2 regions of the Paenibacillus salivarius genome follow, and region 1 is predicted to be linked to the other one. Evidence: a T-box and tRNA genes for the amino acid it is inferred to sense, from the RefSeq annotation. Region 1 holds a T-box; the other holds one or more tRNA genes.
The links. The T-box of region 1 lies ahead of trpS (tryptophan--tRNA ligase). A T-box ahead of a tRNA ligase gene usually reads a tRNA of that ligase, here a tRNA-Trp.

Region 2: it encodes a tRNA-Trp, which carries the amino acid that the T-box ahead of trpS (tryptophan--tRNA ligase) is inferred to sense. The anticodon was not compared.

What each region holds. Positions count from the first base shown of each region.
Region 1 covers NZ_CP195592.1:4,365,926-4,370,855, reverse strand. The annotation lists gene ACSFXJ_RS20230 (MDR family MFS transporter) at 1-599, shown strand, start outside; gene ACSFXJ_RS20225 (CD3324 family protein) at 911-1,189, shown strand; gene ACSFXJ_RS20220 (hypothetical protein) at 1,285-1,536, shown strand; gene trpS (tryptophan--tRNA ligase) at 1,586-2,593, opposite strand; T-box leader at 2,720-3,010, opposite strand; gene ACSFXJ_RS20210 (LolA family protein) at 3,257-4,381, shown strand; gene alr (alanine racemase) at 4,577-4,930, shown strand, end outside.
Region 2 covers NZ_CP195592.1:4,652,398-4,657,327, forward strand. The annotation lists gene nrdD (anaerobic ribonucleoside-triphosphate reductase) at 1-2,034, opposite strand, end outside; gene ACSFXJ_RS21520 (class I SAM-dependent methyltransferase) at 2,183-2,914, opposite strand; tRNA gene ACSFXJ_RS21525 (tRNA-Leu) at 3,049-3,128, opposite strand; tRNA gene ACSFXJ_RS21530 (tRNA-Arg) at 3,163-3,239, opposite strand; tRNA gene ACSFXJ_RS21535 (tRNA-Leu) at 3,255-3,340, opposite strand; tRNA gene ACSFXJ_RS21540 (tRNA-Cys) at 3,351-3,424, opposite strand; tRNA gene ACSFXJ_RS21545 (tRNA-Gly) at 3,436-3,510, opposite strand; tRNA gene ACSFXJ_RS21550 (tRNA-Gln) at 3,517-3,591, opposite strand; tRNA gene ACSFXJ_RS21555 (tRNA-His) at 3,616-3,691, opposite strand; tRNA gene ACSFXJ_RS21560 (tRNA-Trp) at 3,718-3,791, opposite strand; tRNA gene ACSFXJ_RS21565 (tRNA-Tyr) at 3,799-3,884, opposite strand; tRNA gene ACSFXJ_RS21570 (tRNA-Thr) at 3,888-3,963, opposite strand; tRNA gene ACSFXJ_RS21575 (tRNA-Phe) at 3,985-4,060, opposite strand; tRNA gene ACSFXJ_RS21580 (tRNA-Asp) at 4,083-4,159, opposite strand; tRNA gene ACSFXJ_RS21585 (tRNA-Met) at 4,191-4,264, opposite strand; tRNA gene ACSFXJ_RS21590 (tRNA-Val) at 4,286-4,361, opposite strand; tRNA gene ACSFXJ_RS21595 (tRNA-Glu) at 4,445-4,519, opposite strand; tRNA gene ACSFXJ_RS21600 (tRNA-Ser) at 4,541-4,632, opposite strand; tRNA gene ACSFXJ_RS21605 (tRNA-Asn) at 4,637-4,712, opposite strand; rRNA gene ACSFXJ_RS21610 (23S ribosomal RNA) at 4,777-4,930, opposite strand, start outside.

The DNA of each region.
Region 1 (4,930 bases):
TATCGGGGGCGCTTCGGGTTACCGGCAAGGACCGCACCTTCATGTACGTGTTGATCGGCATGATTTTCTGCGTGCTCGGCTATGGACATTTCGATTCCACGCTGCCTCAGTACCTGGAGCTTAGTCCGAGGATCTCGGACGGGGCCACCTGGTTCGGTTATATGCTGACGTTGAATGCGGTCGTCGTGCTCAGCGTGCAATACCCGCTCGTTAAATTCGCCAGCCGGTTCTCTCCCATGGCGCCGCTGATTGCCGGCAATATATGCGTCGCTTGCAGCATGCTCGTCTTCGGGACCTTGCCGTACATTTGGGCGATGATGCTCGGGGTCGTTCTGTTTACGGTCGGCGAAGTGCTGATGTTTACGATGACGGATGTGCTCGTGGACCGGATCGCGAAGCCTGAATTGAGGGGGACCTATTTCGGGATGTTCGGCTTCAACAACTTGGGCAATGTCATCGCTCCGTTGATGGGCGGATTTTTGCTGGACGGTCTTGGCGTGGACAGAGCGGTGCTCGTGTTTGCGGTCATCGCCTTAACCGTGGGACTCGGGCTGCCGTTTTTACTGCTGGGAAGGGCATCTTTGCCAAAGGAGCCGTAATCGGAAAGAGTCATAAGAATAGATAGTGAAAGTTGTAATTGCTTATTTCCCGGATATGGAAGACAATGGATGTGCAGGGGTTGGTTTAAGCGCCATTCGGTTTATGTTTGAAAGGAGGATCAAGGATGGTTTGGGTTATCGATTTCGTACTTGGTACGCTCCATGCAAAGTCTGCAGTATCGACTGGGGCGATAACTTGCATGGAGCTAAATTAAACGATCGCTCTTTATCCGGCACGGCCGGAACAATATAGTTGATGGCTGCCGGCTTTGCTCCCTTAAACTCATTTTGATTTAAGGAGCGGAAGCGGTATGAAATATGTTAAAGCGGAAGTCATCTTACCGGAACATTTGCTTAGAGAGCTGCAGAAGTACGTCCAGGGAAAGGTCATCTATGTGCCCAATCGTGAAGGGGTTCGTAAAAGGTGGGGAGAGAATTCCGGGACGAGAGATTTTTTAATGCAGCGGAACCGGGAAATTCGCAGCAGGTTTCGCGAGGGCCACACCATAGACCAATTGGCCGATGCCTTCTGTCTTTCTCGAGAAAGCATCAAGAGAATTGTATATTCAAAAAAAGGACCACAAAATTAAGACGATTCGCTCTTGAGGAGGGGCATAAGCCCAATCTCTCCCCAGGTTAGGCACGTATACTGTGTCATGACCCACGGGAGGTGAGGGACTTGGCAGTGGCAAAACAGGCTCGAAAATATGTTGGCAAACCGGTTCGGATTAAAACCAAAACCGGCGCGGTTCTGTACGGTACCGTCTTAAAGGTAGCCAACGGCAAACTTTATCTTAAAGCCGGCTCGGTACACAGCAAGGGCAGCAAAGCGCACGCGACCTTCGCTCCGGTAATATTGCCGCTGGTGCTGTTCGATCTGCTGGCAATTCTGCTGTTGGAGAGAAGGCCGAGACGGAGAAAAAGAAGACTGAGATAATTAAAAAAACGGTTGGCCCATACCACGGGGCGCAACCGTTTTTGATTTTTTATTTCCTATGAAAATAATCCAGTCCCATCGCTTCGCGAACCTCGGTTAGCGTTTCTTTCGCGATCGCCCGGGCCTTTTTCGTTCCTTCCATCAAAATTTCGTCAACCTCGGCGGGTTTGCCCTCATAATGGGCCCGACGCTCTCGCATCGGCTCCAGCAACAGATGGAGCACGGTAACAAGGAGGTGCTTGCATTCGGTGCAGCCGATCGTCCCGCGTTCGCACGCTTCCTTTAATTCCGGAGCGGACCCGTTGTTGAATACTTTATGATACGCATAAATCGGACAAATGTCCGGGTGCCCGGGATCATGCTTCCGGACTCGAGCCGGATCGGTTGTGGCTTTGCGTATTTTATATTCCAGCTCCTGCCGGGTAATATCCAATTCAATGGCGTTGCCGAGGCTTTTGCTCATTTTGGCGTTCCCGTCCGTACCGACAAGCCGGGGCATTTCGCTGATCAGCGCCCGTGGCTCTGGAAATATGGGGCGATATAGCTCGTTAAACCGCCGAACGACCTTTCGGGCCAGTTCCAGATGGGGCAGCTGGTCATCGCCGCTGGGAACGATCGTCGCTTTGCAGAAGGTGATGTCCGCCGCCTGGCTGACCGGATATCCGAGAAAGCCGTAATACAGCTCATCAAGGCTGCTATCCTTGGATTCCGCCTTGATCGTCGGGTTGTGGCGGAGCGTATTGACCGTGACGAACATGGAAAAGAAAACGGTCAATTCGGCGATCTCGGGAACCATGGATTGGACGAAAATCGTCGCTTGCTCCGGATCTATTCCTACCGCCAAGTAATCGAGCGTTACTTGACGAAGGTGGTTGCGGATCGCGTCAGGCCGGTCAAAATGGGTCGTCAGCGCCTGAACGTCCGCAAGCAGAATAAAGGTTTCATATTGGCTTTGAAGCTTGACCCGATTTTCCAGGCTGCCGGCATAATGGCCGAGGTGAAGCTTCCCGGTCACCCGGTCGCCGGTCAGCACGCGTTCCTTGAATGGTTGTTTCATGATAGTTCCTCCTTGGTTTTTGAAATGTACGACTCGGTTTGCACCACCGCCAGCCATCGTCCACGGCCATCACCTCCTTAAAATGCGGGTTCATAACAACCTCAAAAAATAAAAAAACTCCGTCCATGTAAGGACGAAGTTATCGTGGTACCACCTTAATTGATCCCCGGCGAATAAAAGGGGATCGTCTCTTCCGGTACGGAGAGCCTCTTCAACAAAATCCAAAAGAAGTCTCGATACTGTCCCTTAATAACGGCGGGAACCCCGGCTGAGCCTATTTCGTTAGCTGATGAAGCAACGGTTCGGCAAGCGACTCCAAAGGCCATTCGAGCAAACGCGGAATACCGGTTCACAGCGGCCACCGGCTCTCTGGAATTCCAGCATGTCTGTCTACTTACCCTTTTTCAACGTCGATCGAATATTATGGAACTACTATATCACAAGCCTTCTGAACGTCAAGACGGCAAAGGTCCCACGGAAAATCGTTAGGTCGATCAAGTCCCGTATTCCTGATCTTTCTTCGATTTGTTTTGTGATTACCGTAACGTATCAGGCTGTCATAGTTTTTCTAATGGGGCTCGTCAAACTAGTCCGCATAATCGGCCAAGTACCCTCATAGACATGTATCAGTTTAGGAAATCAAACTGCAGAGGGGATGATCACATGCGTCGGATCGCTAGGATGCTGGCTATTTTGATGGTAGTAAGCATCGTACTTGCCGCATGCGGGAAAAAGGATGCCGCCGGCGTCGTCAAGGATTTGGACAAAGTCGTTAACAAATTGGAAAGCTATCAGGGCTCCGGCACCATGACACTGTATACCGGTGAGAAGCCCCAGGAGTACAAGGTGGAGGTGTGGCATCAACATCCATCTTATTACCGGATCGCGCTTACGAACAAGGAAAAGGACATCACGCAGATCGTTCTCAAAAACGATCAAGGCGTGTATGTGCTGACGCCGAGTCTCAACAAAAGCTTCCGGTTCCAGAGCGATTGGCCGGATAATCAAGGCCAGGTGTATTTGTATCAAACACTGGTTCGCAGTATCCTCAGCGACAGCTCCCGGCAATTCGTGAGCGACAAGGACAGCTACGTGTTCGAGGTTGCCGCCAATTACAATACGCATGCGCTGGTGCGCCAGAAGATCTGGCTGGACAAAAACAACTATGCTCCAAAACAGGTGCAGGTGTCGGATTCGCAAGCCAAGGTTGTCGTCGAGGTGAAATTCGATAAGTTTGATTTCGACGCCAAATTCAACGAGAAATCATTCGATATGCAGCATAATCTGGATGCGGCCGCCCAAGATGCGAAAGGAACTTTGCTTGAGGTGGACGAAAACGGCATGCTGGTGGAAAAATCGGCTGACGCATCCCAAAACGATCCGATGGCCGAAGATTCGGCAGCCACCGCGGACGAGGGAACAGAAGCCGAGACGGTTCCGGCTCTTACCGATTCGTTCGGTGTCATTATTCCGAGTTATCTGCCTGAAGGGGTAGCTTATCAGGACGATAAAGTTCTTGAGGATGAAGATCGTTATATGGTTATGCAGCGTTATGGCGGGGCGTATCAGTTTACGCTTACGGAAACCCGTTCCCCGGATCGCACGGCTTCATTGGTCCCCGGTCAGGTCGTGGATCTCGGATTTACCTTCGGATTGTTAACCGGAGACGAGCTGCAGACATTGACCTGGACCGTCGACGGGCTGGAATTCAGCATCACCAGCGACAATCTTCCCGTTACCGAAATGGCGAAGATCGCCGCTTCTATGGAAGAGCAAACGGGTAAATAATAGTTGTGGCAGGCGAATATTGGCTGCTTTTCGGGAAAGCGTTTTTTCCGGAAACGGTCTGTTCGCCTCTTTCTTCATTCAACGCCTTGTCCCGGATTTGACAGCCGCTCCCGGGGACATTACCATTAGTGTATTGTTTGAAAAATCATGGTTTGAACATATGGACTGTCAATCATTAGAGAAGGTGACCTAGAAGTGCAAGTGAAGTATCGACCAACCCAAGCGGTTATTGATTTGGACGCGTTGTATTCCAATTACACGGAGCTGCGGCAAGGGCTGCCGGCGGGTATGAAATTTCTCGCCTGTGTCAAGGCTAACGCTTACGGACACGGAGCGGTAATCATTGCCAGAGAACTCGAACGTTATGGCGCGGATTATCTCAGCGTCGCCTTTTTGGACGAGGCGCTCGAATTGCGCCGTGCCGGAATCAAGCTCCCGATTTTAGTACTGGGCTACACGCCTCCGCACGGTTTAGCTGCCGCGTGGGAGCACGATATTACGCTGACCTTGTTCAGCGAAGAAGTGCTGGAAGCGATCAAAGCGCTTGAT
Region 2 (4,930 bases), 290 kb from region 1:
GGTATTGGTTGCTTCAAACTCCCCTTCAAACCCGCATTCCAGACATTTGTCCGTCGGCGTGTTCGTCCCGAAATAAGGCACCCGTTCATAAGCATAGTCCCATACCGCTTCCAGCGCCTCCGGATTGTTGACCAGCGAGTCGAATTCGCAATACGTGATAAATCCGCCGTTCGCGTACTGCGGGTAATCCTTCTCGAACTGGATTTTTTCAAACGGGGTCACTTTCTTGTTCACATCGAGATGGAAGGAGTTCGTATAATATCCTTTGTCCGTGACTCCCTCCATCCTGCCGAACTTCTCCTCGTCCAGCTTGCAGAACCGGTAGCATAAGGATTCCGCCGGCGTGGAGTACAGGCTGAAGCCGTAGCCGGTTTCCAGCTTCCATTGCTCGGCTTTATCGCTCAGGTACCGAACGATTTGCACCCCTTTTTTCCGCAATTCCTCGTCGTCAAATAGACAAGTACCGTACAAAGCCATCATCGTTTCATGGATCCCGATATAACCCAATGAAATGCTGGCTCTGCCGTTCTCAAGCAGGTGATCAATCGTGTCCTCCGGTTGAAGCCGGCTGCCGGCCGCTCCTTCCATATACAATATGGGGGCAACTTTAGCTTTGACTCCCTTTAAGCGTTCGATGCGATACATCAGCCCTTCCTTGCACACTTCCAAAAGTTCATCCAATAGGCGGTAAAAGGTCTCTTCCGAGCCGTTCGCTTTGATCGCAATCCGAGGTAAATTGGCGGTCACCACCCCCATGTTGAACCGGCCGTCGTGCATTTCCTCCCCGTTCTCTTCATATCTGCCCAAAAAAGAGCGGCAGCCCATCGGAAACTTGAAAGACCCGGTAATTTCTTTGACCTTCGGCACGGAAATAATGTCGGGATACATCCGTAATGTACTGCATCTTAAGGCCAACTGTTTGATATCGTAATTCGGATCCCCGGGCTTCAAATTGACGCCCTCTTCCAAGCCGAAGATCAGCTTAGGGAAAATCGCGGTTTTCCCGTCCCTTCCCAGCCCGCGGATTCGGTTTTGCAAAATGGCAATTTGGATTTGCCGCTCGGCCCATGACACCCCCCGGCCAAAGCCGAACGTGCTGAAAGGCGTTTGTCCGTTGGCGCTGACCAGCGTATTGATTTCATATTCGAGCGATTGAAAAGCATCATAGGTTTCCTTCTCGGTCAGGTTTTTGGCATATTCAAGACAACGCGGATACTTCTTATGTAAACCTTCGTTTTCCCAGGAGATATCCAGGGCTTCGATTTCATCGCCTTCCAGCATGTACAGCCATTGCAGGCCTTTGCGATAGTGCTTTTTAAAAGACTCTAATACATATGGGGCCAAGATAACGTCGATTTCATTAATCGTATTTCCGCCATAGATGTGGCTCGCTACCTGCGCGATTATCTGGGCGGTAATGGCCGTAGCGGTAGTTATGGACTTCGGGGTTTCGATCTGGGCGTTGCCGAGCTTGAAGCCGTTCTTGAGCATCCCCTTTAAGTCGATCAGCATGCAGTTGTAAATGGGGAAATACGGGCTGTAATCCTGGTCGTGAAAATGCAGATCCCCGCTGTTGTGGGCTTCCACGACCCGTTTTGGGATCATGTAAGTTTGGGCGAAATCCTTGGCCATAATGCCTGCCAGCAAATCGCGCTGCGTCGGAATGGTGGCTCCGTCCTTATTGGAGTTTTCTTTCAATACCTCTTCATTCGTGAGCTCCAGAAGCCCGAGAACCTTTTTGTCCAGGCTGCTGCGTTCGCGCCGTTTCAAGGTTCTTACTTCACGATAGCCGATGTAGGCCTCGGCAGCGTCTTTCCTTCTGCTATTCATCAGGGCGGATTGAACTTCATCCTGAATATGTTCGATATCCACCTTCTCCAGCTTGGAAATTTTCCGCGTCACCTTGTCGGCTATCTTTTGTGCCAATTCAGAGTCGCCTTTTTTCTTGGTACTATTCATGGCCGCGCAAATCGCATCGATGATTTTCTGTTGATTGAAAGCTACCTCTGAACCGTCTCGCTTAATAACTATCATTAAATTCATCCTTCGTAGTGATTTTATTATCAGGTATTCGACTAAGAGAGTATACCTTAATAAAAATCAACTTACAGTGATTCTGAACACTGCCGAAGGCAAAATACTACTATATATAGTGTTACCGTTAAACAGATCTACTTTTCCCTTATTTATCAGCTGCGATCAACAAAAAGATGGGTCTCCGGTTTGCATCCCGCCATTCCGGATCCTGCTCGACCCGATGTTCTTCCGGCTTAAGTTCGGACATTTCCCGAATTCGGAATCCCGAATGAATAAGCGCATTTACCTGTGTCGCAATACTTCGGTGATACTTAACGACATCATGATCAAGAAATCTGGCATTTCGCGGCCCTTCTTCATGATAACGATCGACCGGCCAATGCAACTTCTCTCCCTGCTTGCCGTAAACCCAGTCTTGTTCCGGAAGCGCGGTATACACCGGATGCTCCACCGAATACACGAAAGAACCGCCGGGGGCGAGACAGCGATAAACTTTTCGGCAGATGCTATCAAAATCTTCAACATAATGGAGTGCGAGGGAACTGATCACCAGGTCAAACTCCCCTTCGGAATAATTGATATCTTCAATTGCGCTCCGCCGATACTGAATTTGGTCATCCTGGGTCATGGTTCTGGCACGCTCCAGCATTTTTTCAGAGAGATCCAAACCTACCACGAACCTGGCATCATGCTCCCGGACATATCTGCTGTGCCAACCATAACCGCAACCGAGATCAAGCACTTTTTTGTCCCGAAGCTCCGGAAGCATCGCCCGAAAAACGGACCACTCCCCGGCAGCATCAAGTCCTCCTATGGAACGGGGCATCTGGCTGTATTTCGCAAAGAAACCCGGATTATCATAGCTATTTTGTTTCATGCAATCAACCTCCTTAACGATTACTATCGAAAACTTTATCTATACATTCTAAACGGTTAGAAATTGAGGGGCAATGCAAATAAAAACAGGCTTGTAAACTGCTTCAAAAGCAATTTACAAACCTGTTTGCGTGATGCCGGTGAAGGGACTCGAACCCCCACGGTTTCCCTCACGATTTTGAGTCGCGCGCGTCTGCCAATTCCGCCACACCGGCATATAAATATTTATTTTCTTAAAGCGAGTTATAATGGCGTGCCCTAAGAGATTCGAACTCCTGACCTTTTGATTCGTAGTCAAACGCTCTATCCAGCTGAGCTAAGGGCACATAAACCAAAAAAAGTGCGGAAGACCAGACTTGAACTGGTACGGTAGTCACCTACCGCAGGATTTTAAGTCCTGTGCGTCTGCCGATTCCGCCACTCCCGCGAAAAGAAAATGGAGGCGCCACCCAGATTCGAACTGGGGGTAGAGCTTTTGCAGAGCTGTGCCTTACCACTTGGCTATGGCGCCTTATAAAAAAATGGAGCGGACGACGGGAATCGAACCCGCGACCCTCGCCTTGGCAAGGCGATGCTCTACCGCTGAGCCACGTCCGCGTAAAATGGCTGGGGATATAGGATTCGAACCTATGCATGACGGAGTCAAAGTCCGTTGCCTTACCGCTTGGCTAATCCCCAACATGAAGTTGTTAGTAAAAATAATGGGGCGATCGATGGGACTTGAACCCACGAGTGCCGGAGCCACAATCCGGTGCGTTAACCCCTTCGCCACGACCGCCATAAAAATATTTAGTTTTGAAAAAATGGCAGGGGCAGCAGGAATTGAACCCACACCAAAGGTTTTGGAGACCTTTGTTCTACCTTTAAACTATGCCCCTTTAAAACTGGTGGAGGCTGATGGATTCGAACCACCGAACTCGTACGAGAACAGATTTACAGTCTGCTGCGTTTGGCCACTTCGCTAAGCCTCCAAATGGTGCCGGCGAGAGGACTTGAACCCCCAACCTACTGATTACAAGTCAGTTGCTCTACCAATTGAGCTACACCGGCATTTGATGCATTCAGTTTTAATGGTGGCTCGGGACGGAATCGAACCGCCGACACGAGGATTTTCAGTCCTCTGCTCTACCGACTGAGCTACCGAGCCTCACTTGCATATTTACTTAAAATGGCGGAGCCGACGGGATTCGAACCCGCGGTCTCCTGCGTGACAGGCAGGCATGTTAGGCCTCTACACCACGGCTCCACACTATTGGATATCCCTGTTAAAGGGATAATTGCGGGGGCAGGATTTGAACCTGCGGCCTTCGGGTTATGAGCCCGACGAGCTACCGGGCTGCTCCACCCCGCGTCAGTAAAAGTAAATCTTATATGGTGGAGGCTGAGGGGATCGAACCCCCGACCCTCTGCTTGTAAGGCAGATGCTCTCCCAGCTGAGCTAAGCCTCCGAGGAAAGACAAATCATATTGTACCAGAAAAAGCGGTTTAAAATCAAGTCTTTCGCAAAGCTTTTATGTAGCTTTAAAGAAAGTGGTGACCCGTAGGGGATTCGAACCCCTGTTACCTCCGTGAAAGGGAGGTGTCTTAACCCCTTGACCAACGGGCCTTGCTTATGAAAGAAATATGATGGCGGAGAGAGAGGGATTCGAACCCTCGAGACGCTTGTGACGCCTACACGATTTCCAATCGTGCTCCTTCGGCCAACTCGGACACCTCTCCATAATGGCTCCCCGAACAGGACTCGAACCTGTGACAACTCGATTAACAGTCGAGTGCTCTACCAACTGAGCTATCAGGGAATATTTATTCAAGCTTTGATCGCCTGAAAACTGGATACGAAACTTCATTTGCGTGTTTAGTTCTTTGGATAAGCCCTCGACCGATTAGTACTGGTCAGCTCCACACATTGCTGTGCTTCCACCCCCAGCCTATCAACCTCGTCGTCTTCAAGGGGTCTTACGAGTTGGGAAATCTCATCTTGAGGGGGGCTTCACGCTTAGATGCTTTCAGCGCTTAT